Regions from separate parts of the Peribacillus sp. NPDC094092 genome, predicted to be linked through region 2. Evidence: riboswitches for the same ligand, from Rfam matches in the RefSeq annotation. Region 2 holds a riboswitch; each other region holds the start of a gene.

Region 1 (2,204 bases), on a different contig from region 2:
TCTTCTTACGATACATATGCATTCACACAAATGATCGGAATCAACCCATTTGAGGGACTATGGGGTAATTTTCGGGATGATCATGATGAATTCCGAAAGATGGCCGGGATTGCACCAGGTTATCGGAAAGAAGCGTGGACGAAAGGGTTATTGGCATTAGGGATCGATGACCCGGAATTTGGGCTTGAACTGGCAGAACGTTTCCCTGCCGAGAGGCGCAAAAAACCATTTATCTATGAAGAAACATTCCGTGTTCTGGATGAATTAAAAGGGAAATATAAATTGCTATTGCTTACGAATGGATCTCCTGAACTGCAAAATACCAAACTTGAAATTACGCCTGAACTGGTTCCTTATTTCGACCAAATCGTGATTTCAGGCGCATTTGGACGAGGTAAACCGGATGCCTCCATTTTTGAGCATGCTTTGGAAATCATGGAGCTTGGTAAGGATGAAGTATTGATGGTCGGAGATAATTTAATGACCGATATCCTTGGAGCATCACGCGTAGGCATAAAGTCGGTTTGGATAAATCGCCATGATAAGGAACGGAATGAAGTGATTCCAACCTATGAAATCAAGCATTTAGAGGAGCTTTACCCAATCATTGAGAACCTGAGGAATTAAATGACGGTCCTCTCCAAATAACAAATTTTGGAGAATTGTAATGAAAATATTAGGTCTTTCAAATTATTTACAGAATGAAAAGGGTGAGATATAGTAACCCTGTAATCAATTAAATTATTCAGACTAGGGGTGTCCAATAAAAGTTGGGCTGAGAGAGAAGCGCTTTAGCTTCTTAACCCTCAGGACCTGATCTGGTTCATACCAGCGTGGGGAAGTTAGAATCTACTAAACAATGACATTTCAATTGGTCATTTCTGTAGCCATACTAACGTTAGCCAGGTCTTAAATAGGAGATCTGGCTTTTTCGTGCGAAATGGATTGGATTTTGTCCTTTTTAAATAACTTAAAAAGGAGAAATGAAATCATGATGAGTAATTCAGTAAATGACATGAACGTTTCAATCATGTCCAGCTTTGCCGGGAGTAAAAAAGTGTATGTTGAGGGATCTAGACCCGATATTAAAGTACCTATGCGTGAGATTAAGCTAAGTCCGACTACAGGGTCATTCGGCGAAGAGGAGAATCCGCCTTTACGAGTTTATGACACAAGCGGTTTTTATACGGATTCAGAATATCCCATTGATATTCGTAAAGGTCTTGCCCCGATTAGACGAAGCTGGGTCCTTGAAAGGGAAGATGTTGAAGAGTATGAAGGACGTGAAATAAAGCCCGAAGATAACGGGTATAAAAAAGAGTCACAAACCAAAGCAGAAGTTTTTCCGGGATTGAAAAGAAAACCATTGCGTGCAGTGAAAGGGAAAAACGTAACCCAGCTCCATTATGCCCGAAAAGGTATCATTACCCCGGAAATGGAGTTCATTTCGATCAGGGAAAATGTTACCCCTGAGTTCGTAAGAGAAGAGGTAGCTAGCGGGCGGGCGATCATTCCGGCAAATATTAACCATCCTGAAAGTGAGCCCATGATCATCGGGCGTAATTTTCATGTGAAAATAAATGCGAATATAGGAAATTCCGCTGTTAGTTCATCGATCGAAGCTGAAGTGGAGAAAATGACTTGGGCTACACGTTGGGGTGCAGACAATATAATGGATCTTTCCACCGGAAAGAACATTCACACGACACGGGAATGGATTATCAGGAATTCACCTGTGCCAGTCGGGACGGTTCCGATCTATCAAGCATTGGAAAAAGTGAATGGAGTCGCGGAAGATTTAAATTGGGAAGTTTTCCGGGATACATTAATCGAGCAGGCTGAGCAAGGTGTCGATTACTTCACCATACACGCCGGTGTGCTTTTGCGTTACATTCCCATGACAGCAAAACGAGTTACGGGAATCGTGTCCCGAGGGGGCTCGATCATGGCACAATGGTGCTTGGCCCACCACCAAGAAAGTTTTCTCTATACCCACTTTGAAGAGATTTGTGAAATCATGAAGGCGTATGATGTCTCATTCTCATTAGGTGACGGCCTCCGTCCTGGATCCATTGCAGATGCAAACGATGAGGCTCAATTTGCTGAATTGGAGACACTTGGGGAATTGACGAAGATTGCTTGGAAGCACGATGTTCAAGTCATGGTGGAGGGACCCGGTCACGTACCGATGCATTTGATTAAAG
Region 2 (2,204 bases):
CAAGGAGTGCAGCATGAGGGAGAACCCCTGGCTGAAGGGTAAAGGTGCCATCCTTTGAAAGGCGCCAATATTGTTTATTGGATTCCGATTCCTCAAGTGTGGAAAATTCTGCATCACTTTTATCCAACGCAATGGCTGCCGCAATGACTCGGTTTCGCAGTTGTATCTCGAAATTAAACTCTCCAAAGTTCCGGTATTCAAAAACGTTCGAATCCTCCGCCAGCGATTGAACAATTTCAAGCGATTTAGCAGGTGCTATTCCTGGTTGGATTTGACTGACATCTAACCATTTGTGATTAATCTTTATCATGATCATATCCACCTTTTGCTTATTTAAATGAACGGTTAATAAAACGGGTAAACAAAAATGTCTACATAATGCTCATTATATGAATGCCAGCAAGGAAGTGACTATTTGGAACGTTTCAGCGCCTTTGCAGCCGAGAATGATTGGAATGAAAAGTGGGCAGAAGTTTTTTGCTTTCATCGCAAAAGATGTTTTGCTGGATATCCTAGATGACTGGAATACCTTTCCAATTAGCGAGAAGAAGCAAATTAGTATTCCTTTTTCCCCATGAATTGATATAATGGGAGAGAAAAGTTCATATGTGCGAGAAATGTAGGGGGGCCGGTACTGCTGGCTGAGATTGCATCCTTTAGATGCTGACTCTTTGAACCTGATCTGGATGATGCCAGCGGAGGGAACATATTATGACTGACTTTCTGTTTTATATGTTAACGTCCGAATTCACCTTCGGGCGTTTTTTGCTTATTTATCCAGTATTTGAATGAACCCTGGAGCCCCGATATGGTTCCGGCATATGGATCTTATATGATGTGTAGGAGGATAATGACTTGAATAAATTCTTGCCACTGTTAACTTCGTTGTTCCTTTTGGCTGGATGCGGTGCAGGCGGAACGAATGAAAAAGAAGAAGCATCTAAAAATGAAGAATTAAAAAAAGTATCGGTCGTGCTCGATTGGACACCGAATACAAACCATACAGGATTGTATGTAGCCAAGGAAAAAGGTTATTTTAAAGAACAAGGTCTTGATGTGGAAATTATCATGCCAGGTGAAGCAGGAGCTGATAAGCTTGTCGCTTCAGGAAAATCTGAATTTGGCGTCAGTTACCAGGAGGGCATAACGCAGGCCCGTGTGCAGGGTGTGCCAATTGTTTCGGTAGCTGCCGTCATCCAGCATAATACCTCGGGATTCGCTTCCCCTGAAGCAAAGAACATTAAAACTCCCAAGGATTTTGAAGGGAAAACGTATGGTGGCTGGGGATCTCCGGTTGAAAAGGCCATCATGGATTCACTCATGAAAAAAGAAAATGCGGATGTAAATAAAGTGGATATAGTCAATACAGGAGACACGGATTTTTTCACTTCGGTTAAAAGGGATATAGATTTTGCCTGGATTTATTATGGATGGACAGGCATTGAGGCTGAATTGCGAAATGAGAAGCTTAATATGGTTTACTTAACCGAATACTCTGATAAACTTGATTACTATACGCCTGTATTGACTACGAATGAAAAGATGATAAAAGAAGATCCCGAGACTGTTAAAGCATTCGTTCATGCAGCATCGAAAGGGTACCAGTTTGCGATCAAGAATCCTGCTGATGCAGCAGACATGTTAACAAAGGCTGCACCGGATCTTGATGCAAAACTGGTGAAGAAAAGCCAGGAGTGGCTTGCAGACAAGTATCAGGATGATGCTCCGCGATGGGGTGAACAAAAGCTTGAAATTTGGAAGAATTACAGTGATTGGATGATTGAAAATAAGCTTCTTGAAGGTGATTTCGATCCTGAAAAGGCATTTACCAATGAATTTTTACCAAAATAGGAGGAAATGCAATGGCCAACTCATTAATTAGTATACAGATTATCCCTAAAGGGGAAAATGTCATCCCAATGGTCGATGAAGCAATCAAGATCATTGAAGAATCAGGTGTCAAGTATGAGGTTCACCCGCTTGAAACGACAATGGAGGGTGAGCTTTCCGAACTTTTTGCCGTGATAGAAAAAATGAATGTAAGAATGATTGAAATAGGATCGCCGAATGTCATTTCCCAAGTGAAAATATTATATCAGCCAAGCGGGATTACGATGGATACGTTAACGGAGAAATATCGGGCATGATCGGAAGGGGAATTTGGAAGAAGGGGGCTCCCTTCTTTCTTTTATTATTGTTGCTGA
Region 3 (2,204 bases), on a different contig from region 2:
CACACCCGGTTTCCGTAAAATTAAAAAGGCGACGGGGCCAGCTATAAACCACATTCCATAAATAAGTTGGTCCAAATGTAATCCTAATGGTTTAACGGAATAATAAATCGAACCCCAAAGGATGTAAACGATTCCGAATGCTACCGCAATCACGATCGTGACTAATATATCCGTTAATTTCAATCCTTTTTTCATTATTTCATTCTCCTTTATACTTCTAGTTTTTCTTGATGCACTGGCCATGTCTCTAAACGATAAGCCATTTCCCAAAAAGAGTATTCATATTGGCTGCTTAGGATAAAATGCTCTTTCATCCTTTCCTTATCTTCCTCTGTTACTTTTTCAGCAATCTCATCAAGCCTCGTAATTTGTTCTTCCACCAAAGTGCGGAACCACTCTCCTCCGTACGCCGCTATCCATTCTTGATAAATCGGCTCTTCAGGTGTGCATCCTTGCAGCCTTTCGCCTATTTCATAATACAGCCAGTAACACGGCAAGATAGCTGCAATAACATCCCCTAAATGTCCCGAATAAGCTGCACGATACATATGGGAGGTATAGGCGTACGCAGTCGGGGCGGGTTTGAAATTTTCCCTTTCCTCTTTTGTGATGCCTAATCTCTCAGAAAAATTCTCATGAAGCTTCAACTCCGCTTCATATGTTCCTTGTGCATGGCCGGCAAGCCTGCTTGTTGTATGTAAATCTGTAGCTTTGACTGCCCCTAGAGCTTGAACTCTAGCAAAATGAGATAAATAATAGGCATCTTGCATGACATAAAAACGGAAACATTCCAATGGCAATGTACCATCTCCTATTCCTGCAACAAACGGGTGATTAAAACTAGCTTCCCAAATATGATCAACTTCACGACGGATTTCCTCTGAAAACTTCATGTCCATTACCTCCAAATTGTATTTTTCAATGAATCTTAAAGAAAAAAAACTTTTATCACCCCTTTTTTTGCAAACAAAAAACCACTTTCTTTAACGTAAGAAAGTGGTTGTACTTGAAAAAATACAGAAAAGTATTGTTCCAGACCCCACTTCCCTACGCTGGTATAAACCAGATCAGGTTCTAAGGGTCTTAAAGTCATCTTTAATCTCAGCTTCTGCGGTAAAATCAACTTTTACCAATAAAGCACCCCTAGTGGTACAAATTGTATATTTAATTTCCATTTGCCTTTATATTAACACGATAAATCCAATTGTCAAACGTATTAGAAAAAGTTTTCACCTTAATTTTTTAGATCCAGTCTTGCATAAACACCTAACTTGATTGATTAAACCATTGTTAATCCACCATTTACGGAAAGAGTTTGCCCCGTAATATACCCTGCATCTTCCGAAACGAAATAGGCAACAGCACTGGCAATGTCCTCTGGTTGTGCTAACCGACGAAATGGAATCGCTTTTTCCAAGGCACCTGCTATACCTTCATTATAAGAGCCTATTTCTTGAAATAGGGGCGTATCAGCAGGACCTGGCGCAATACAATTTATGTTGAGTTTGTGACGTGCCATTTCTCTTGCTATCGTTTTTGTGAAGGCAATCACCCCTCCCTTTGCAGCCGAATAAACTGCCTCTCCACTTGATCCTACTCTAGCTGCATCGGATGCAATATTCACTACCTTTCCGTAACCATTTTCAATCATGAGAGGTAAAATTTCCTTGCAAGCATGGATCTGCCCAAGTAAATTAATATCGATAATCCTTTTCCAAGTGCTAGGATCACTTTTTAAAAAAGGTTCCACCTTATCCCAGCCAGCATTATTAACCAATATATCTATTCTTCGATAATGGTTCACTGATTCTTCAACGGCTTTTTTAACACTTTCTAATTTCGTTACATCACAATGGACCGCTCTTGCTTCAAAGCCCGACTTTTCGATTAAAGAAACCGTTTCCTCAGCATTTTTATGATTTATATCCGCCACGATGATGTTAAAATTTCGAGAAGCCAATTTTTTTGCAATCTCCCTGCCAATTCCGCTTCCGGCACCTGTAATAAATGCTATTTTTTTATTCATCTTAGTCCCCCTCCACTTACAACATTTAGTAAATATGGATATAGTTAAGCTGCTTATATATTGTCGATTATCTTTTCATTTATCATTTCCCGGAGCCGGAATTTCTGAATTTTCCCGCTTGCCGTACGGGGAAAATCATCCATTATTTCTAGAAATTCAGGCCAATATTGTTTGGCCA

Evidence for each region. Region 2 has a riboswitch for thiamine pyrophosphate ahead of ACQKNS_RS12065 (ABC transporter substrate-binding protein). Riboswitches for the same ligand answer to the same signal wherever they lie in the genome.
Region 1: another riboswitch for thiamine pyrophosphate. It lies ahead of thiC (phosphomethylpyrimidine synthase ThiC); the one in region 2 lies ahead of ACQKNS_RS12065 (ABC transporter substrate-binding protein).
Region 3: another riboswitch for thiamine pyrophosphate. It lies ahead of tenA (thiaminase II); the one in region 2 lies ahead of ACQKNS_RS12065 (ABC transporter substrate-binding protein).

What each region holds. Positions count from the first base shown of each region.
Region 1 is NZ_JBNNUC010000001.1:1,839,099-1,841,302, reverse strand. It holds gene ACQKNS_RS08770 (HAD family hydrolase) at 1-627, shown strand, start outside; TPP riboswitch at 743-857, shown strand; gene thiC (phosphomethylpyrimidine synthase ThiC) at 992-2,204, shown strand, end outside.
Region 2 is NZ_JBNNUC010000002.1:636,374-638,577, forward strand. It holds gene ACQKNS_RS12060 (protein-glutamine gamma-glutamyltransferase) at 1-310, opposite strand, end outside; TPP riboswitch at 612-721, shown strand; gene ACQKNS_RS12065 (ABC transporter substrate-binding protein) at 856-1,851, shown strand; gene ACQKNS_RS12070 (thiamine-binding protein) at 1,863-2,147, shown strand; gene ACQKNS_RS12075 (ABC transporter permease) at 2,144-2,204, shown strand, end outside.
Region 3 is NZ_JBNNUC010000001.1:309,561-311,764, forward strand. It holds gene ACQKNS_RS01440 (ECF transporter S component) at 1-195, opposite strand, end outside; gene tenA (thiaminase II) at 210-893, opposite strand; TPP riboswitch at 1,028-1,155, opposite strand; gene ACQKNS_RS01450 (SDR family NAD(P)-dependent oxidoreductase) at 1,280-2,026, opposite strand; gene ACQKNS_RS01455 (AMP-binding protein) at 2,080-2,204, opposite strand, start outside.